One region of the Caballeronia sp. LP006 genome, then DNA from elsewhere that is predicted to be linked to it. Evidence: riboswitches for the same ligand, from Rfam matches in the RefSeq annotation. Region 1 holds a riboswitch; the other holds the start of a gene.

Region 1 (11,283 bases):
CGCCGTTCGCGACGAAGTACACGTAGTCCGCAATGGCGAACGACTCGGGCACATCGTGCGAAACGAGAATGGACGTGGCGCCGAGAGCGTCGTTGAGCGTACGGATGAGTTGCGCGGTTATGCCGAGCGAGATGGGATCGAGACCGGCGAACGGCTCGTCGTACATCATCAGTTCGGGATCGAGCGCGATGGCGCGGGCAAGCGCGACGCGGCGCGCCATGCCGCCGGAAATCTCCGACGGCGCGAGATCGCGCGCGCCACGCAGGCCGACCGCGTTGAGCTTCATCAGGACGAGATCGCGGATGAGCTCTTCCGGCAGATCCGTGTGTTCCCGCAGCGGAAACGCGACGTTCTCGAACACGGTCTGGTCGGTGAACAGCGCGCCGAACTGAAACAGCATGCCCATCCGGCGGCGCAGCGCGTAAAGGCCGTCGCGCGATTGCGTGCCGACGTCCTTGCCCGCGAACAGCACCTGACCGCGGCTGGCTTTCACCAGCCCGCCGATCAACCGTAAGGTTGTCGTCTTGCCGCAGCCGGAGCCACCCATGACCGCAACCACCTGACCACGCGTGAAACGCATGTTCAGGTTCGAGAGAACGGGCCGATTACCGTAACCGAAATCGACGTCGCGAAGCTCTAGCAGGGGCTCGGGGAAAGCTGGCACGAGGTAAGAAATTCCTTGGACGCAAGAGGCCGAATTATAGGGCCTGCGCGCAATCGGTGCTTTACCTACGCTCTACCCGATATGATTTTCAGAACATTTACCCTTGATTTGCAAAGCTTTGTTGTAGCGACTCGACGGCGGCTTCGGTGTCCGCCGCTTCTGTCACGGCACGCACGACAGCAGCGCTTCCTACGCTGGTCGCCAGCACCTCGGGCAATACCTTGCCGTCGATACCGCCGATCGCGACGAGCGGCACACGTCCTTTCAGAAGCTTTACGTAGCGTGTAAGCCGCGCCAGGCCTTGCGGTTTGGTGGGCATGACTTTCGTCGTGGTGGGAAACACCGCGCCGAGCGCGAGATAGCTCGGCCGGAAGTGCAGCGCGCGAAGCATCTCGTAATAGCCGTGCGTCGAAAGTCCGAGGCGCAACCCGGCTTGCGCGATTGCCTGCAGATCGGCGGTTTCGACATCTTCCTGACCGAGATGCACGCCGTAAGCGCGTGCGGCGATCGCTTCGCGCCAATGATCGTTGATGAAAAGCTGCGCCTGATGCCGCTGCCCCGCCACGACCGAACGCTCGATTTCGCCGTGAAGGTCCGCTGCGTCGGTGGTCTTGCGGCGCAACTGCGCCGTGCGCACTCCGAGGTCCAGCACGCGTTCGACCCAATTCGCGCTCGGCAAGACGGGGTAAAGACCGAGCTTGTCCGGGCAAGCGGGAAAAGCAGGTTCCGGCGCGGGTGGAAGATCGCCGACGCGCGGGAACGTGTCGAAGTCGCTTGGCCACGCGTCTTCTTTCTGTTCGTCGCCGGCGCGCCATGCCATTGCCAGGACGAGCGCATCGTGCGGTTCGAAATTGCAGTCGAGGAACGCCGCCAGCGCGGCCAGCCAGTCGTCGGAACGCTCGCCTTCGAGAACATGGCGCGCGCCTGCATGCAGCAATATCACGCGACGTTCGTACGCTTCCAGCACCGTCGCATTGTCCGCGGCGTACGGCTCGTTGACGACGAGCAGATCCTGCGCACTTGGCGTATCCGGCACGGTCAGGCAAATGCGCCAGCGCGTTGGCGGCGCGGGCCACTCGCCGAGCCGCGCGCGGATACGTTCGGCGACTTCGGTCAACTCATCCGCCGGCGGCCAGAAAACTTCGTGTCCGAGCAAGCTCATGCAGCACCTCCGTCCTGATGCCAGAACGGCATGCCAACGACCGGCGTGCTGGCCTGCGCGCTGTCGCGCTCGGCCATCGGACCGGCGAGAAACGCCGTGCGTCCGGCTTCGACACCCAGCGCGAACGCGCGCGCCATCTGCGACGGAAAGGTCGCCTGCGACACGGCGGTGTTCAAGAGCACGCCGTCGAAACCCCACTCCATCACCTGGCACGCATGCGAGGGCACGCCGAGACCTGCATCGACGATCAGCGGCACGTCTGGCAGCCGCTCGCGCAACGTGCGCAGACCGTAGGGATTGGTCACGCCCTTGCCGGTGCCGATGGGCGCGCCCCAGGGCATCAACGCCTCGCAGCCGGCATCGAGCAGACGGCGGCCGATCACGAGATCCTCGGTGCAATAAGGCAGCACCTTGAAGCCGTCGCGCACGAGCTTGCCCGCCGCTTCGACGAGGCCGATCGGGTCGGGCTGCAACGTGTAGTCGTCGCCGATCAGTTCCAGCTTGATCCACGGCGTGTCGAAAACCTCGCGCGCCATGTAGGCGGTGGTCAGCACTTCATCGACGCTCTGGCAGCCCGCCGTGTTTGGCAGCAGCGCGACGCCGTGACGCTTGAGGACTTCGAAAAAACCGGCCTCGCCAGTCTCGGACTGACGGCGCAGCGCGACGGTCACCATGCCGGGCCGCGCGGCATCGATGGAATCCGAAAGCGATTGCAGCGACGGATAACGCGATGTGCCGAGCAGCACACGGCTCGGGAACGTCTGGCCGTAGAGCGTAAGACTATGGGCGGCGGTGTGTGAGGTCATGATTCGATCCTTCGGATTCGGTGGATTCAGCCGCCCGCGACGGGCGACACGACGTCGAGCTTGTCGCCGGCTCGAAGCGTCTTCGTGCCGTGCTCGCCGCGCGCGACGAACTGTCCGTTGAGCGCGACCGCGAACGGCGGTTTTGCGCCGAATGCGGCGAGCGCGTCGGTGACGGTGGCGGCATCGGTCAGACTGAATTCGCGCTGATTGATGTGGATGTTCATGGCTTTGACTTTCGATGACTAGAGCGCGGCCGCGATGGCCGGTTCGCTATGCAGAAGCTGGGACCAGCGCGCGCCGCCGCGATAATCCGCGAACGATGCGGCGTCCGCGACGGTTCCGCCCGCGATGGCTTGGGCGAGTGCGCAGGCGGCATCGGCGACTTCCGGCGCGATCATGAAGCCGTGCCGATACAGGCCGTTCACGCGCACGGTCCGCGCCCCGTCCCAGACGATGGCCGGCCGATGATCCGGCAGCGTCGGCCGGCACTGAGAATTGAGTTCGAGGATGCGCGCCTCGCCGAAACCCGGATGCACCGCGAATGCCGCACTCATCAGTTCCAGCGCCGAGCGCACGCTCACGGGCGACATGTCCTCGCCTTCGACTTCGGTCGCGCCGATCACGTAAAGATCGTCCTCTTTCGGCGCGATATACAGCGGATAACGCGGATGCAGCAGCCGCACCGGCCGCGACAACCCGATGCCCGGCGCATGCACGCGCGCCACTTCCCCGCGAATACCACGCAACGCGGGCCACGCCGTTTTGCCGCCCAGCCCACGGCAATCGATGATCCAGCGCGCGTCGGGCATGGCATCGACCGGAGAATTCCAGTGCGTGCGCACGCCGCGCGCCCCAAGTCCGGCCGCGAGCGCTCGAAGCGCCTGACGATTGTCGAGTTGACCTTCGTGCGGCAGCAGCCAGCCTTGCGCGAAACGCGTGCCGAGCGCGGGTTCCGCTTGCGCGACTTCCGCGCCCGCGAGCTTGACGAAGCCGCCATCGAGCAAGCTTGCAGGCGCGTTGGCGCGCAACCTGCGTTCGAATAGCGGCGCTTCCGCGCGATCCGCGCCGTGCCAGACGACGAGCGTGCCGTTGCGCTGAAAGTAAACCGGCTCGGGCAAATCGGCGATGAGACCCGGCCAGCGTTCCAGCGACGCCGCGCCGAGTTCGACGACGAGCGGCTCCGCACTCGTCGCCTCGGCGAGCGGCGCGAGCATCGCGGCGGCCACCCACGCAGCCGACTGCGTGCCCGCCTCGTCGCCGCGCTCGTATAGCGCGACGCCGTGGCCCGCGCCCGCGAGTTGCCACGCCACGAGCCGCCCGACGAGTCCTCCGCCGATGACGGCGAAGTCTGGCCGGCGCGCGGCGGGCTGATCGATCGTGTTCACTTTTCCGATGTCTCCTGTCGATCGAAACGAGGCTGTGCGCCGCTCCGGTCTTATCCACGACTGATAACGCCGTGCAGCAAACGCACGAACGCGAAGACAAAACTTGCAGAGGAGAGACCGGCCCGGCAGCGGCAACGCAAACAACGCGCGCCAGGCGGAAAAGAAAGATGATGGAAGAACCTGGAGGAAAGGCGCGACGGCCGCGCGTTCTCCGGAAACTTCCCTCGCCGGTATTACCCGGATCGGGTGCAAAGGGTCTCTCTCAGCCTCGCCGCGCCAGCACACCGATAATTCGATGACATCGCGCGCGAAGCACCCCTGTTTCGTCGAAGATCATTAGACCATGAAAGCCAAAGCCGCTGCAAACCGGGATTCCCCGCCTTTGGTCGCCTCGGTCGGCACTCTGGCACAATGCCGCGAGCATGGTTCTCCGCATGGTTGTGCGAATGAGCACGGAATTAAGCGGCAGTTAAGGGAACCTCTGAACAATCTGCGGGACAGGAAAGAGGCTGCGCGTGCGAGTATCGCGGCGCGGTGCGTCCATTCGTAACTCGGACCGGCATATCATCAGGAAGGTCATGGCCAATTCTCAACCGGAAAACACGCAGCAACAAGCCGACACGGTCTCTGCGTGGAGCCTCATCAAGCCCTACTGGGTCTCGGAGGAGCGCGGCTTCGCATGGGGTCTGCTCGTTGCCATCATCGCGATCAACATGACGGTCGTATGGATCAACGTGCGGCTCAACAGCTGGAGCGCGGCGTTCTACAACGCGCTGCAGAACAAGAACGTCCACGACTTTCCGCATTTGCTGCTGGTCTTCACCGGCCTCGCCTTCGCGTACATTCTGCTCGCGGTTTATGGGAGGTATCTGCGGCAGATGCTCGGCTTCCGCTGGCGCCAGTGGCTGACCAATAAGTATCTCGAACAGTGGTTCGGCGACCGCGCGTTTTACCGCATAGAACGCGACCGTCTCGCCGATAACCCCGACCAGCGGATCAGCGACGACCTGCAATCCTTCGCGACCACCACGCTGTCTCTGTCGCTCGATCTGCTTTCCACGCTCGTCACGCTCGTCACGTTCATCACCATTTTGTGGACGCTCGCGGGCGCGCTGACCATCACGGCATTCGGCACGCCGCTCGTCATTCCCGGCTACATGGTCTGGGCGGCGGCGCTTTACGCGATCATCGGCTCGGTCATCATCCAGAAGGTCGGGCATCCGCTGGTGTCGATCAACTACCAGCAACAGAAGGTCGAGGCCGATTTCCGCTTCGGGCTGATTCGCGTGCGCGAGAATGCCGAGCAGATCGCGTTTTACGATGGCATCGCCACCGAGACGGCCAACGCGAAGACCATTTTCCAGCGCATTCGCGACAACTGGTGGATGATCATGAAGTACACGAAGCGCATGACCTTCGTGCTCAGTTTCTACGGACAGATCGCCATCATCTTCCCGATCATGGTTGCCGCGCCGCGTTACTTCGCGGGCGCGTTCTCGTTCGGCGTCTTGATGCAGATTTCATCGGCGTTCGGCACGGTCAGCGATTCGTTCTCCTGGTTCATCAACAGTTACTCGACCTTGGTCGAATGGCGCGCCACGGTGAATCGTCTGCGCGAATTCAAGCGTGTGATGCGCTCGACGCATATCCGCGAGGAAACGTCGCCGGCAACGGCGCATGGCGGTATCAACCTGCATTACACGAGCACGAAAGCGCTGACGACCAAGGGGCTTGCGCTCGCGTTGCCGAATGGCACGCCGCTTTCGCGCGTGGGCGATGTGACGATAGAACCGGGATCGCGCTGGCTCATAGTCGGGCCGTCGGGCGCGGGCAAGAGCACGCTGATGCGGGCTCTGGCGGGCCTTTGGCCGTTTGGCGACGGTAGTATCGACGCACCCGTCGACGCGAAGATGCTGTTTATCCCGCAAGTGAGCTATCTGCCGATCGGCACGCTGCGCGCGGCGTTGAGCTATCCGTCGCCGGGTGGCACCTTCACCGACGAGGAATCGCGCGAGGCGCTGCGTCTGTGCAATCTGGCCGAGTATGGCGACCGCCTGGAAGAAAATGCGCACTGGGCGCGCAGCTTGTCGCCGGGCGAGCAACAGCGTCTTGCCGCCGCGCGCGTGCTGCTGCACAAGCCCGACTTCCTGTTCCTCGACGAAGCCACCAGCGCCCTCGATGCGGATAACGAACTGCATATCTACAACACGCTCGTCGAACGTTTGCCGAAGGCGGCGATTTTGAGCGTTGCGCACCGGGAGTCGGTGGCGCTGTTCCATGATTATCGGATCGAGATAGAGAGGACGATGGCGGAGGCTTGATTCCGTCTCTTGCTGAATGAAGAACCGCATCCGCGAGCAATTGTGGGTGCGGTTTTTTTTTGTTGGCATAGCCCCGCCAACAAAAAAGGGCGAACCCAAAACGGTCCGCCCTTTTCTCCCATCAACCCCGCTCTCTTATCGCGGCAATTCGCTACTGCCCATCAAATACGCATCCACCGACCGCGCGCACTGACGCCCTTCGCGAATCGCCCACACCACGAGCGACTGACCGCGCCGCATATCGCCCGCGGTAAACACCTTGTCCACCGACGTGTAATACGCCTTGTCACCTTCGGTCGAGGCGCGCACGTTACCGCGCGCGTCCTTGTCGACGCCAAACGCATCCAGCACCGGCGAAGCCGGCTGCGTGAAGCCCATGGCGAGCAGCACGAGGTCGGCCTTCAGCTCGAACTCGCTGTTCGGCACTTCCTGCATCTTGCCGTTCTTCCACTCGACGCGCACCGCGATCAGCTTCTCGACCTTGCCGTTCTTGCCTTCGAAACGCTTCGTCGCAACCGACCAGTCACGCTCGCAACCCTCTTCATGCGACGACGACGTACGCAGCTTGATCGGCCAGTAGGGCCACACGAGCGGCTTGTTCTCTTCCTCGGGCGGCTGCGCGAGCAGTTCGAACTGCACCACGCCCTTCGCGCCATGCCGGTTCGAGGTGCCGACGCAATCCGAACCCGTGTCGCCACCGCCGATCACGACGACATGCTTGCCCTTCGCGACCAGTTGCTCCGCGAGCTTGTCGCCTGCGTTGACCTTGTTCTGCTGCGGCAGGAATTCCATCGCGTAATAGATGCCTTCCAGCTCGCGCCCCGGCACCGGCAGATCGCGCGGCGTTTCCGAACCGCCCGCCACCACGACCGCATCGAACTGTTCTTTCAGTTCGTCCGGCGTGATGGTTTCCTTGGCCGTATTGCCGATGTGCCCCGGCAGCGCGTCCTTGCCGATGAACACGTTGGTGCGGAACGACACGCCTTCCGCTTCCATCTGGCGCATGCGGCGGTCGATCAGCCACTTCTCCAGCTTGAAGTCGGGAATGCCATAACGCAGCAAACCACCAATGCGATCGTTCTTTTCGAACACAACCACGTCGTGACCGGCGCGTCCCAGTTGCTGCGCGACCGCGAGCCCGGCGGGACCGGAGCCGACCACCGCAACCTTCTTGCCGGTCTTGTGTTTGGGCGGCTGCGGCGCGACCCAGCCTTCGGTCCACGCCTTGTCGATGATCGCGTGCTCGATCGACTTGATGCCCACCGGATCGTCATTGATGCCGAGCGTGCAAGCCGACTCGCACGGCGCCGGACAAATGCGTCCCGTGAACTCGGGGAAGTTGTTGGTCGAATGCAGCACTTCGATCGCGCTCTTCCAGTCCTGACGGAACACGAGATCGTTGAAGTCCGGAATGATGTTGTTCACCGGACAACCGTTGTTGCAGAACGGAATGCCGCAGTCCATGCAGCGCGCGCCCTGAACCTTGGCGTCTTCATCGGTCAGCGCGGCGACGAATTCCTTGTAATGCTTGACGCGGGTCAGCGGTGCTTCGTACGCCTCGTGGCGGCGTTCGAACTCGAGAAAACCGGTTGCCTTGCCCATGTGGTTCTCTTCTTTCTCTGTATTTGGTGAGGAACTTGCTCTCCGGCGTACCGGAGAGCTCTTCTATAGTGAGACCGCTCAGGCCGCGAGTGCGTCCTTTGCCTTCTTCGCGCCAATCTCGCCGAGCGCGCGCTTGTAGTCGGTCGGGAACACCTTCACGAACTGACGGCGCGACGCATCCCAGTTCTCGAGCAGCGCCTTGGCACGCGGCGATCCGGTGAACTGGAAGTGACTCTCGATCAAACCCTTGAGCAGCGCTTCGTCGGTCTTGCCGGCATGCCACAGCGCGCGATCCACCGTGCGCTCCTGTTCGGCCTGTTGCAGCACTGGATCGAGGGCCACCATGGTCTTGTTGCACTTGGCGCCGAACGTGCCGTCCGGATCGAACACGAACGCGACGCCGCCCGACATGCCCGCCGCGAAGTTGCGGCCCGTCTCGCCGAGCACGACCACCGTGCCGCCCGTCATGTATTCGCAGCCGTGATCGCCCGTGCCTTCGACGACTGCCGTCGCGCCCGAGTTACGCACGCAGAAGCGCTCGCCCGCGACGCCACGGAAGTACGACTCGCCTTCGATCGCGCCGTACATCACCGTGTTGCCGCAGATGATGTTCTCCTCGGACTTGCCACGGAAGTCGTTGGTCGGGCGAATGATGATGCGCCCGCCCGACATGCCCTTGCCGACATAGTCGTTACCGTCGCCGACGAGGTCGAGTGTCACGCCCTTGGCGAGGAACGCGCCGAAGCTCTGGCCCGCCGTGCCCTTCAACTGGATATGGATGGAGTCGTCGGGCAAACCGTCGTGGCCGTACTTCTTCGCAATCAACCCGGACAGCATGGCGCCGACCGTGCGGTTCACGTTGCGCACCGGCTGGATGAACGAAACGTGCTCGCCCTTCTCGATCGCCGCCTTCGACTTCTCGATCAACACGTGATCGAGCGCCTTGTCCAGACCGTGGTCCTGCACATCGACGTGCTTGCGCGCGACTTCCGCGCCCACCGGCACTTGATAGAACACGCGCGAAAAGTCGAGACCCTTCGCCTTCCAGTGTTCGACGCCCTTCTTCGTGTCGAGCAGTTCGGCGTGGCCGATCAGATCCTCGAACTTGCGGATACCCAGTTGCGCCATGATCTCGCGCACTTCTTCCGCAATGAAGAAGAAGAAGTTGACGACGTGTTCCGGCTGGCCAGTGAACTTTGCGCGCAGCACGGGATCTTGCGTCGCGACGCCGACCGGGCACGTGTTCAGATGGCACTTGCGCATCATGATGCAGCCTTCGACGACGAGCGGCGCCGTCGCGAAGCCGAATTCATCCGCGCCGAGCAGCGCGCCGATCACGACATCGCGGCCGGTTTTCATCTGGCCGTCGGCCTGCACGCGAATACGGCCGCGCAGACGGTTCAGCACCAACGTCTGCTGCGTTTCGGCAAGACCGAGTTCCCATGGCGTGCCCGCGTGCTTCAGCGACGACAAGGGCGATGCACCCGTGCCGCCATCATGGCCCGCGATCACGACGTGATCCGCCTTTGCCTTCGCCACACCCGCAGCGATGGTGCCGACGCCCACTTCGGACACCAGTTTCACCGAAATGCTCGCCGCGGAATTCACGTTCTTGAGATCGTGAATGAGCTGCGCCAAGTCTTCGATCGAATAGATATCGTGGTGCGGCGGCGGCGAGATGAGACCGACGCCCGGCACCGAGTAACGCAGCTTGCCGATATAGTCGGAAACCTTGTGGCCCGGCAGTTGACCGCCTTCGCCCGGCTTCGCGCCCTGCGCCATCTTGATTTGAATCTGATCCGCCGACGACAGATATTCCGCCGTCACGCCGAAGCGGCCCGATGCAACCTGCTTGATCTTCGAGCGCAGCGAATCGCCGTCTTTCAACGCGACGTCGGTGACGATTTCATCGCCGATCAGGGACTTGAGCGTGTCGCCGGTCTTGATCGGAATGCCGCGCAGTTCGTTCCGGTAGCGCTTCTCGTCCTCGCCGCCTTCGCCCGTGTTCGACTTGCCGCCGATACGGTTCATGGCAACCGCGAGCGTGGCGTGCGCTTCCGTGCTGATGGAGCCGAGCGACATGGCGCCGGTCGCAAAACGCTTTACGATGTCCTTCGCCGGCTCCACTTCGTCTAGCGGAATGGCCTTCGACGGGTCGAGCTTGAACTCGAAGAGACCACGGAACGTCATGTGACGCTTCGTCTGGTCGTTGATCAGATGCGCGTATTCCTTGTACGTCTGATACGAGTTGCTGCGCGCCGAGTGTTGCAGCTTGGCGATGGCATCCGGCGTCCACATATGCTCTTCGCCGCGCACGCGATAAGCGTATTCGCCGCCCGCATCGAGCATGTTCGCGAGAACCGGGTTGTCGCCGAAGGCATCGCGATGCAGGCGAATGGCTTCTTCCGCCACGTCGAAGATGCCGATGCCGCCGACCTTGGACGCCGTGCCACGGAAATACTTCTCCACGAGCTCCGAGGACAAGCCGACCGCTTCGAAAATCTGTGCGCCGGTGTAGGACATGTAAGTGGAAATGCCCATCTTCGACATGACCTTGTACAAGCCCTTGCCGACCGCCTTCGTGAAGTTGTAGATGACTTTCTCGGCCGACAGATCGCCCTTGAAGCCTTCCGCCATGTTGGCGAGCGTTTCCAGCGCGAGGTACGGGTGAACGGCTTCCGCGCCGTACGCCGCGAGCAGCGCGAAGTGATGCGTCTCGCGCGCCGACCCGGTTTCGACGACGAGACCCGTGCTCGTGCGCAGACCATGCTGCACGAGATGCGAGTGGATGGCCGACGTGGCGAGCAGCGCCGGAATCGCGACATTGTCGCGGTCCATCTTGCGGTCGGACACGATCAGCATGTTGTAACCGGACTTCACGGCATCGACGGCTTCGGCGCACAACGACGCAATGCATGCTTCCACGCCTTCCTTGCCCCAAGCCACCGGATAGCAGATGTTCAGTTCGTACGAGCTGAACTTGCCGCCGGTGTATTTGTCGATGGCGCGAATCTTCGCGATGTCTTTGAAGTCGAGCACGGGCTGCGACACTTCGAGACGCATCGTCGGGTTGATGTTGGTCGTGTCGAGCAGATTCGGCTTAGGACCGACGAACGAGACCAGCGACATCACCATGTTCTCGCGGATCGGATCGATCGGCGGGTTGGTCACTTGCGCGAACAACTGCTTGAAGTAGTGATAGAGCGTCTTGTTCTTGCCGGACATGACCGCGAGCGGCGAGTCGTTGCCCATCGAGCCCACGGCCTCTTCGCCCGACTGCGCCATGGGCGCCATCAGAAACTTGAGGTCTTCCTGCGTATAGCCGAACGCCTGCTGACGGTCG
Region 2 (11,283 bases), 1.4 Mb from region 1:
GCTCGCGCTCGATGGTGACGACGTTGCGCTCGCTATCGCGGATGACGGCATCGGCATCCGTCCGCAGGATTTGAAGCGCACGCAGACGCACGGCCTGGTCGGCATGCGTCAGCGCGTGTCGGCGCGCGGCGGGCGCTTCGAGATCGAACGCGTGGCGCCGCATGGCACGCGCATCAGCGTGTCGATGCCACGCGAGCGCAGCGCGGGTGCGTTCATCGATGCAAGCACGCCGGCGGCCGTTCCGCTTGCCTGATTATGTAGGACGGTACTTACGCCAATAGCAGAGACGGCCGACACCAAAAACCCGTGCGCGCCTACAGCGTCGACTACGCCGCTTTTTTATGATTGATCACAACGGAAGCCTCGAAGGGCTACCCGAATTTCTAATTCAAGGGGAACACACATGACTCGAATCATCGCTTTGCTGCTGATCGCCGGCACCGCCGCGCTCGCGGGCTGCAATACCATGTCGGGCGCGGGCCAGGATATCTCGAAGGGCGGTCAGGCTATTTCGAATTCGGCCGAAGAGCATAAGTAAATTGGCCGCGGCGCGGTGAGCCAGGCGCTCATCGCGTTGATGTTTCGTGCTGATTTTCTGTCGTCCCGTCATGTTTTTTGGCGGGATTTTTTTCGTTTGTCTTTAGTACGTGAGAGAGCGTGGATGCGCGGCGCTTGAGGCTTGCTTGCCTCGCCTGATCGGCGACGTTCGCACGTAGTTAGGCGGCCGGATGTGTGCGAGGGTCATAAACCCGCTCCTCTTCGAACGAAAAAACCCCACGCGTGCAGCAGCGTGGGGTTCGTCGATGTCTGCGCCCTGTTACCCGGGCGCTTCAACTTACAGCGTGTCCGGCAGCTCGATTGCAGGCGTCGTGGTATTGCCGCCCTGCGCAACGAGCACGCGAATCTTGTTCGGGATCACTTGCGACAGCGCGTTGCCTGAAGGCAGCGTCGTCACGAGCCAATCGGCGTTGTTGCTCAGATTGAACGATGCCGACGCATACACCGGCGTCTTCGAACCCGGCAGCGTCGCGACCAGCTGATACGTCCCGCCGTTGAGGTAGAGCGAGTCTTGCGTCGTTGCCGGCACGGCGTTCTTGAAGCCGACGCCCGCCATCGTCGGATTGACGGTCGCGATGTTCGTCCCCGGTGCGACCAGATACAGATCGAGAGTCTGCGCATTCGCCGACGCATTGAAGCCGCGCACCCGCGCGCTGTTCGAGAGCAGACCCTTGTCGAACGGATCGTCGATCACGGCGATGGACGGCAGGAAACCCGCGTCAGGCAGCGCGATCACCGTGTACTCGTGACCCTTGGCGGCATTCGAGATGCTCGTGTCGGTCGCGAGTTGCGTCGTCGTGTTGACGGCGGCGTAGGAGAAGTTCTGCTGGCCCGTATCGATGTTTGCGAAGTTCGTCACCGTCTGGTAGCCGAGATTCGCTTGCAGCACCTTGCCGTTGTCGTAAAAGTCGACGTTGGGGGCACTCGGGATCGCGTGGATGAAGTGGACTTCTGGATTCGTGAGTCCGAGTTCCTTGCCTACGTCGTCGGAGCCGCCACAAGCGGACAGGATCGAGGCGACGGCGGCAAGTGCGGTGACTGTGCGGATGAGCTTCATGTTTCCACCTTCCTTAGCTTTAATCATTGATTTTGTTGTCCGGTCCGCGCTGCGAGCACCACGCTTAAGTGATCATGCGTATTGCCCGGCGCGCCTCGGAAGACCCCTTCTCTCTTTTGCTTCTATTCCCTTGAACGACAGGCCTTCGTGTCATGCCGATGAAACTGTCGTTCGAGGGTGACGGCATTGAGCAATGCGCATGCCCTGCATCGGTGCGCAAAGGCGGCAGATATGACGGGAAGCCTTGCGCCGCAAGGCTTTGTTATTCGTTAGAAGAATTGCTCGGGCCGAGCGGGAAGGCCGACTAAAGCGGCGCCGGATACGAGCGAATGCAGCGCGCGGAGGAGGTTTTTACAAAAGGAAAGGCGGAAGGCGCGCTGGTTGAACAAGAACAGGTCACCGCCGTACCAAAGGCACCGAGCCGAAGTTCCAAATTAAGGTGCATCTGACCATTCGCCAACATGGTGAAGTCCGCCATAGCAGACAACAAACCAGAGTTTTTACTGTCTCCACTCAATAATCGGAAGAGCGCGACGTTTCGTATAGTTTCATGCCAAGCGTGTACTCAGGCGAACTTTCCGTTTCGCCGATCATGACTGCTATATTGGCCATATCCAACCGGTGTTCTCCAGCGAACAATAGACGCCGAATAGCGTTGGCAAGCAAAGCATCTGACACGTTGAGGTGAAGAAATTTAAATTGTTCGTAGGGAATAGTCGAGATGTTTTGAAACTCGGGCGTCGCTATGAATGGGACAGTAATGTTTGCATTGAGCTGGCCACTGGCAATCCAATCTCTATAAAGGATATCTACTGCTGCATTCGCGTCCTTATCGTCCGAAAAAAGCCGATGTAATGTCTTTTTTCCCTTGGGCGTTACGACATAAGAGGCGGCGCAATAAGCGAACACACCGCGAGCATCGATAATGCTTACCGTAGAGAGCGCGTGTCGCTCGACTTCCAAAGCGTCGCTACGCACCCGATTTTTCAGCCGACCTTCAGCAAGCGAAAGCAGGTAGGGAGTCTGTGCGCGAAACGCCACACAGTCAAGCAAGAGTACATCGCAATTTGGAAAGCTATCAACGAAACCATTGAGCGTTGCTTCATTCAGAATGCTCGGGAAATAGCGACTGAGCTCTACATCATCCTCCAAGATTAGAACTGCCGAGTCATCCTCGGAATTCAAGATTGCTTCAGTGTGAGACTGTCGGCAGGCCCAAACGCTGTTTTCGGCGGCATTGTCAAAAGGTCCGTTAGCGCGACCATCAATTGCCGGAAAGCGTGTGATCCAATCTGCGCATCCAAGTTGTTTTAGCTGAGCTTCAATCGACTGTCGTCGTTCCTGACTTCGCTCCAGATTTATAAATCTGCCTTCTAGCTTCATGGTTTTTAACCCTAACCAAATCTTTTTTTAGACATTTTACAGCAGGTAGACTCTAGCGCTTTTTCCAGCCTAAACGCCTAATCAAACTGACACTTATGCCGAAGCATTCAGATGATGATTTTTCAAAGCACAAGCGCCGGTTCGCCCGGAAGCTCGGCTGAAAATAATCGCGGGGGATTGGCAAGTAGCGCCCTTCCCCCGCGAAATCGCTTACCAGCGATAACCCGCCTGCGCCTTAAGCGCAACTGGGCCGCCGCTCGCCGACGAAACGGCCACGCCGACATTCAGGTTCGTCGTCGCTTGATACGCTGCCGCAACGCCGACAGCAGTCGAGGTGCCGTAATTCCCGACAGCTGCGCCAACCCATTTTTCACCGGTATTGAGCATCGGAATGCTCGGAATAGCCAGGGTCGACGCGGCTGCCCGGTCGCTGTAATGCTTCATCTCGTTCTTGGCATCCGCGACGGCTCGATCGGTATATACGTTCGCGCCGGCAATCGCGTTGTCGGTGTACGAGTCTGCCTGCTTCACTGCACTGGTCACTGCGCCATTCAGTTGATCGACATTCACCGCATCCGTTCCCTGCGTACCGGTGGCGACATTCGTAATTTGACGCGCGCTTTCAGCTGAGCCCACTGAAACAGTGTTCACGCGGTCCGCTACCGAGTTGGCGCCGAGGGCGATAGACCCGTCTGCGCTTGCATGAGCGTTCGCGCCTACTGCCAAAGAATGTGCAGCACTTGCGATGGCAACTTCTGACGAATCGCCATCAGCTGCAAAGAAGGAGCTTGAGCCGCCCGACAGTGCGACGACGGGTGCCGCGCCTACATTCGAAGTTGCGCCGACGAGCGACGGCGTGCCGACTTCGGACACATCGGCGCTTGCGTGCAAAGGCGTGCCAACGAAGGTTGCTCTCACGCCACCCTGCATAGCCGAGATGTTCGCTGTGTTTTGTGCAACCTGAGCGCTTACCGCGTTCAACTGCGACATATTAACAGCGTCGGTGTCGCCGACTCCACTTGCAACACCAATGATTCGCCTGCTATAGCCAAAGTCGCCGCCGACACTGACCACGTTGTCCAGGCCGTAATCGTTAGAGTTTGCCCCCAGCGCAACTGAATTGACTCCATACGATTGCGCGCCGGAGCCCAACGCAAGTGACTTGATGTTTTGAGCGTATGAGCCATTCCCGAAGGCGGCACTTTGCTCCCCTTCAGATCTGCTAAAACCACCCGCGGCAACGCTATACCATCCCGAAGCATTCGATTCGGCACCAAGGGCTAACGTGAACTTGTCAGTAGCTTGCGCGCTACCCCCGAGCGCGACCGCACTGAACTTCAGTGCCTTCGCTTCGTAGCCGAGGGCAACTGCATAACTGTCAGCGCCCACTGCACTGCCGCCGATCACCACCATGTTGTTGCCGCTAACGTTTATATAGCGCCCGATCGCGATACTGCTGTCCCCGGTTACTTGAGTCCGCGTGCCCAAGGCAATCGAATTAGGGCTATTCGCCTGCGCACTCCAACCCGTCGCGATCGCGCCATATGCGCCGGCGTAGGAACCTTCGCCAATCGCAATTGGGGCATCGCTACTGCCAGCGGATGCGTGATTTCCTAACACGGTACTGCTACCCGACCCGGATGCTCCGTTGCCAACAACCAAGCTGCTACTCGACCCGGATGCGCCAATCCCAACTACCAAGCTCCTATCAAGCGCACGTGCATTGGTTCCGAGCGCCGTACTATAACTATCGGCATAGGAACCAGCGCCAAGCGCAGTCGCACTATAGTCCCCACCCCAGGCATTCGTACCGATAGCGACACCGTTCAAACTCGCCCGGGCGTTCGCTCCAATTGCCGTTGCATCGGCATAGCTGGCATTCGCATGGGGCCCAATAGCGACGCTATTTTGTTTCGCGCTCGAACTTGCTCCAATCGCAACGGCCGCGAGATCACCCGAGTAACCGTCCGCAGTCGATGACACCTGTGCGCCGTTTCCAATAAGAACGCTACCTGTAACATCGTTGTATTGATTGTTCCCGATCATCGTTGCGCTGGCTTTGGCTACATTGCTATCGCCAATCACCGTCGCCGTGGCATTTACCGTATTGTTATCGCCGTAAATATTCGTTCCATCGCGCGATACCCCGGATGCCAACGAGTCGCCCCAACCCGTCACCGTCCCTGCAAATGCGCTTGACGTAGCCATCGCTGCCAAGCTGGTAAGCACCGCCAGCGTTACTGGTTTGAACCGAAAAGCATGAAATTTCATATATAATGATCGTATAAGAAAGACAAGTTGTGATGCGTAATTGCGCTGCGTTAGACGCCCGGCCAAGGTTCGTCTAACGTAGTTTTTTGTAGGCACGATAGTCGTCGCTAAAGCCTCCTTTATTGCTGTGCCAATGCTCGGACCGTTGTTAATAGAAACGCGGCGATAGCGGGTTGGCTGCATTGGTTTGGATAGAGATGCACCGATGACCAAAAACTCCGCCAAAAATCAAGCAATTCGTTTTTATTCTGTTGTTATCTCGTATTAAAAATCATCCATATGCCTTGAATGGCGTTTCTAAGCTCAACCGACTTCAGGATGGGATGGAGCCAAAGCGGATACCGAGGAATTTTGAAGGTCCTGCTCTTACTCGATTAATCAACCTGCTTCCAAACACTATAACCAATGTAATTGAAAGCAATGAAGCAACGCTTCAAATTTTTCGAATTTGCTTATTTTTGAGTCTATCGGGACTAGACACGGAGGGGGCCATTGCGCCTTGCATAGCGGACATGCTGCATTATGTCTTCATGAACGCAGCTCCATGCACACGAGTATGTGCCACGTTTTTTAAAAAACAATCGCTCAAAGAAGCTAAATATAAATGTGGATGTGGTCGCTACAGCGCGCCATTCATTCACGTGACATGAGTTATTTTTAGACGCCTATCGTGTGACGGACGTCGTGTGCAGACGCGGGAGGAAGTGCCCGGCAAGCTTTTCATTGGACGCCACCTGATCGCGCTATAACGCGTCGGTAGAGGAAACAGCAAGCTGTTTTAGCTCAAGCGTCCATCACCTGATCGAGACCATTCGAATTCGCGGCTAACTAGTTGCACTCGCGGCGGTTCGTGCTACGGCGTGCTATGAGAAAGGGGGATGGTGGCTCGGAAGCGCGCGAGATATCTTAGGTAATGAAACTGATGACGTAACGGACCACGGTGCTCTTTCTAACAAGTCAAGTCAAGTCAAGCTAGTCCCGATTCCTATCTACGATAGTTGCTATCTTTTTAAGAAGCGTCGGGCGGCGATTCAGTTCTATTCGAAAGCCCTTGCTTACAGGGGCCAGATTCCTACGCTCAAACCAACCCCCGCCGCCGATAATCAAACCAAAACGACAACGCAACGCTCATCAAAATCACGACCGTGGCAACAACCGTCCACTGCGTGATGATTTCCCCAAGCAACAAAGCGCCCAATAAAACCGCGACGACCGGATTCACGTAAAGACAACTCGTCGCGACAATCGTGCTCGTGTTCCGAATGAGAAAGTTATAAGCGACATACGCGGCCATCGATCCGATTACGACGAGATACAAGAACGAAAACCCCGCGCCCATGCTCACTTGGCCAAGGCGCTCGCCTGACACGAACGCGATGACAGTCGCGATAAGCCCGCCAAGCCCGATCTGCAACGCAGTCGACATCAGCAGATCGGAAGGCTGCGAGAGACGGCTTGCTAAATGCGCCCCGCCCGCCCAAAAAATTGCCGCGCACAAGATGGCAAGCGTGCCGACGGTCGAGCTCGGCGAGGGATCGCCATGATTGAGCAACACGATACCCACGAGACCCAGCGCCACCGCAAACCATTCGCCCTTCGCCACACTGCGCCCGGCAAGCGCGGTGAAGATCGTCGCGAAGAGCGGCACGGTAGCCACCATCACGGCAGCCGTGCCGGTTCCCACCGTGCGCATGCCGTAAGCCATCATCCCGCTCGACAAACCTTCGAGCAAAGTCCCGACGATCGCTGCATTCCGTACTTCACGCGCCGTCGGCCACACCGCCTTGCGATGCACGGCAATCGCGAAGAGACCGACGCCAGCGCACAGGTTACGCAGGCCGCCGAGCATGAGCGGCGGAAACGATTCGAGCGCCAGGTGAATGCCGAGATACGTCGATCCCCACACGAGATAAACGACGGCCAACGCGAGCGCGACGCGTCCCTTGAGGCTGCGAGGAGCGCGAAACGGAAAGCGGTCGGGAAAACCGAGCGGCAGACGCGGAGGTACGGCAGACATGCATTACTCCGCGAAGCGCGCCCGGATCGGGGCAAGAGACTTGCAATGGGGACTGCCGCCAATCGACCGAACGGGGCATGAGCTTGAAGAACGCGCGCGCCAGGTGACGAACGAGGCGGGACTGACGATGGACGGCATGACGGAGCGAAAGAAGTGCGGAAGCGACAGGCGGGGCGACTGCTGACGACATCCGGGTAAGTACCGAAAATCGCGCGCTCGCCATTATGCAGTAAGCGCCTGCGCTTCAGCGCAAACTTCGCGAACGGTTGCCAAGATGCCACGCCACGATGTATGGTGACGCCTGCTAACGCGGGGGTCCTGCGTTGCACATCGCGATTCGTCCGGCTGCGTCGACTGAATGGCCCGTGCAATGTGGGTGAGAAATACCCTTTGAACCTGATCTGGATAATGCCAGCGCAGGGAAGCGTTCGGGCCTCGGCGCACGGTATCTCTCTCACGCGCCACGTCTTCTCGGGCCCGCACCTTTCCATCTCGTTCCTCCCTGTCTAGCTCCTGAATCAGCCGAGCTCGCCGGCGTTCGTTTGTTCGTCGTTCATTCGATCGCCCGCGTGCTCGCTGTTAATTACCGTCCCTGCGACTGAAAAGGAGAAACAGCACATGAATGCGAATCCCAAGTTCCTGTCCGAAAACGCCATCGTCGATGCAGCCGCCATCGCGCCGCTGCCCAACTCGCGCAAGGTCTACGTGACGGGTTCGACGCCCGACATCCGCGTGCCGATGCGCGAGATCACGCAGTCCGACACGCCCGACAGTTTCGGCGGCGAAAAGAATCCGCCGGTGTACGTGTACGACACGTCCGGCCCCTACTCCGATCCGGACGCGAAGATCGACATCCGCTCCGGTTTGCCCGCGTTGCGCGCCGGCTGGATCGAAGCGCGCGGCGACACCGAGAAACTCGCGGGCCTTTCGAGCGAATTCGGCCGCGAGCGCGCCGCCGACCCGAAAACGGCCGAGCTGCGCTTCCCGGATCTGCATCGTCATCCGCGACGCGCGACGCCCGGAAAGAACGTGTCGCAGATGCATTACGCGCGGCAGGGCATCGTCACGCCGGAGATGGAATACATCGCCATTCGCGAGAATCAGCGCCGCGCCGAATACCTCGAAAGCCTCAAGACGAGCGGTCCGAACGGCGAAAAGCTCGCCGCGATGATGGGCCGTCAGCATCCCGGCCAGTCGTTCGGCGCGGTGCCGTTCGACAAGGACACCCTGAAGGCCATCACGCCCGAGTTCGTACGCGATGAAGTGGCGCGCGGCCGCGCGATCATCCCCGCGAACATCAATCACCCGGAAAGCGAGCCGATGATCATCGGGCGCAACTTCCTCGTGAAGATCAACGCGAACATCGGCAATTCGGCGGTGAGTTCGTCGATCGGCGAGGAAGTCGACAAGATGACCTGGGCGATCCGCTGGGGCGGCGACACGGTGATGGACTTGTCCACGGGCAAGCACATTCACGAGACGCGCGAGTGGATCATCCGCAATTCGCCGGTGCCGATCGGCACGGTGCCGATCTATCAGGCGCTCGAAAAGGTCAACGGCAAGGCCGAAGACCTGACCTGGGAAATCTTTCGCGACACGCTCGTCGAGCAAGCCGAGCAAGGCGTCGATTACTTCACCATTCACGCGGGCGTTCGTCTGCAATACGTACCGCTGACGGCCAACCGCATGACGGGTATCGTCTCGCGCGGCGGCTCGATCATGGCGAAATGGTGTCTCGCGCATCATCGGGAAAGCTTTATCTACGAGCACTTCGAAGACATCTGCGAGATCATGAAGCAGTACGACGTCTCGTTCTCGCTCGGCGACGGCCTACGTCCCGGCTCCATCTACGACGCGAACGACGAAGCCCAGCTCGGTGAACTGAAGACGCTCGGCGAACTCACGCAGATCGCGTGGAAGCACGACGTGCAAGTGATGATCGAAGGCCCCGGCCATGTGCCGATGCAGCTCATCAAGGAGAACATGGACCTGCAACTGGAATGGTGCGACGAGGCGCCCTTCTACACGCTCGGGCCGCTCACCACCGACATCGCGCCGGGATACGATCACATCACCTCGGGCATCGGCGCGGCGATGATCGGCTGGTTCGGCACCGCCATGCTTTGCTACGTCACGCCGAAGGAGCATCTCGGACTTCCGAACAAGGACGACGTCAAGACCGGCATCATCACTTACAAGCTCGCGGCGCACGCGGCCGATCTGGCGAAGGGTCATCCGGGCGCGCAGGTGCGCGACAACGCGCTATCCAAGGCACGCTTCGAGTTTCGCTGGGAAGACCAGTTCAACCTCGGCCTCGATCCCGACAAGGCGCGCGAGTTTCACGACGAAACCTTGCCGAAGGATTCCGCCAAGGTCGCGCATTTCTGCTCGATGTGCGGCCCGCACTTCTGCTCGATGAAGATCACGCAGGACGTGCGCGACTTCGCGGCCAGGCAAGGCGTCTCCGAAAGCGATGCGCTCGCCAAGGGCATGCAGACCAAGGCCATCGAGTTCGTGAAGAAGGGCGCGGAGATTTATCAGCCGACCTGAAGCAAACGCTGACTGTACGCAACGGCCTGTGCTTCCTTGCAGGCCATTTTTGCATGGCGCGCGCGTGCACCGTTTCGGGCATCTTTCCTGCTGATAAACGAACGAACCGGCGAAAAAAACGTTGCGGCGTCCGTCGATGAAAGCCAGATCGTGATCGAACGGCAGGACGCGTGGGCAAAGCCGCGGCCGTTTCATTGATCAATCGTTCTGGAGAGTCGACATGAAAATCATCAAACAAATCGGCGCCGCAGCAGTGGTCGTTTCCCTTCTCGCCGGACTCACGGCCTGCGACAACATGACGACGCGTCAACGCGATACGGCCGTTGGCGCTGGTGTCGGCGCCGCGGGTGGGGCCGTGATCGGCGGAAGCGCGTTATCGACGTTGGGGGGCGCGGCAGTAGGCGGGGTTATCGGCAATCAAGTCGGGAAGTAAGCGGGCGATCCACAGTCATCTCATGCGGCAAGCAGCGATGCTTGCCGCCGCTTCGATCAAGGGCTGTTTCAGGATTGATACACGCCGAGGCTTGTTAGCGGACGCGCGACGCGCACGCCGCAACGATCGAGTAAGCTCCTTCTTAACGGACCCTTCCTCGCAATCGCATAGGTAGAGTCCGGCAAGCCGCAAGCAAGGAGCAGCATCATGATTTCCCCGCGCATCATCTTCGGTTACAGGGCAGCGGCCGCATCGCTTGCTGCCGGATTACTTCTCGGCGGATGCTACCTGCCGTATCCCGACTACCCCGCTTATTACTATCCGCCGGTTCCCGCTGCCTACACGCAACGTGAGTTCGCGTTACCGGCGCAAGGTGCTTCGGGCGTCAGTGCCGCGAACGCGCCGTCGCAAGCTCAGTACGCAGTGGCCGCGCCGACAGTCGACTACTCGACGATCTATACGAGCACGCCGTATGCGCCGGCTTATCCCTATCCTTACGCGTACGCACCTTATCCCGCTTACGCCGCTTATCCCGCATATGCTGCTTACCCCGGTTATTACGGCTACGGTTATCCGTCGGTGTCGATCGGCTTCGGCTACTGGGGCGGCGGCGGATGTTGCTGGGGACGCGGCTATGGCGGCGGATGGCATGGCGGCGGCGGTGGATGGCACGGCGGTGGCGGCGGATGGCACGGCGGCGGTGGCAGTTGGCAAGGCGGCGGTGGACATGGCGGTGGCGGCCATGGCCATTGAATAAGGAAACACCACGCTCGAATGCGGCGTCGATGTCGCATTCTGCGCCGCTATTACCGAAAAAAGTAACAACTCTGAAACATTTCCCGGCAATGCAGACGCAGTTCGCTTGCCTTGCCACTCTGTACGATCGGTCACTTTCCTTATCCGACAAGGCCCTGGCGGATTACGCCGGTGCCTTGGCACGATTATCGCTAAATGGTATCCCTACTTATTGGACCGCGCGGGTGTCAGCCCAAGCGTTACCTATCGTTCTCGGGG

Evidence for each region. A riboswitch is a leader RNA that binds a small molecule or an ion and turns the genes downstream of it on or off. The one in region 1 is predicted to bind thiamine pyrophosphate.
Region 2: it holds a riboswitch for thiamine pyrophosphate, as region 1 does, so the genes downstream of both, thiC (phosphomethylpyrimidine synthase ThiC) here and P9250_RS17020 (FAD-dependent oxidoreductase) in region 1, are expected to answer to the same signal.

The regions. Positions count from the first base shown of each region.
Region 1 covers NZ_JARTVW010000005.1:86,200-97,482, forward strand. The annotation lists gene P9250_RS17000 (ABC transporter ATP-binding protein) at 1-664, opposite strand, end outside; gene thiE (thiamine phosphate synthase) at 762-1,826, opposite strand; gene P9250_RS17010 (thiazole synthase) at 1,823-2,632, opposite strand; gene thiS (sulfur carrier protein ThiS) at 2,659-2,856, opposite strand; gene P9250_RS17020 (FAD-dependent oxidoreductase) at 2,875-4,017, opposite strand; TPP riboswitch at 4,220-4,347, opposite strand; gene P9250_RS17025 (ABC transporter ATP-binding protein/permease) at 4,596-6,338, shown strand; gene P9250_RS17030 (glutamate synthase subunit beta) at 6,474-7,940, opposite strand; gene P9250_RS17035 (glutamate synthase-related protein) at 8,019-11,283, opposite strand, start outside.
Region 2 covers NZ_JARTVW010000005.1:1,466,796-1,478,078, reverse strand. The annotation lists gene P9250_RS23495 (sensor histidine kinase) at 1-253, shown strand, start outside; gene P9250_RS23490 (entericidin A/B family lipoprotein) at 404-538, shown strand; gene P9250_RS23485 (DUF4397 domain-containing protein) at 836-1,615, opposite strand; gene P9250_RS23480 (glycosyltransferase family 25 protein) at 2,129-2,998, opposite strand; gene P9250_RS23475 (hypothetical protein) at 3,209-5,494, opposite strand; gene P9250_RS23470 (EamA family transporter) at 6,348-7,286, opposite strand; TPP riboswitch at 7,588-7,727, shown strand; gene thiC (phosphomethylpyrimidine synthase ThiC) at 7,905-9,836, shown strand; gene P9250_RS23460 (glycine zipper domain-containing protein) at 10,057-10,269, shown strand; gene P9250_RS23455 (hypothetical protein) at 10,477-11,022, shown strand.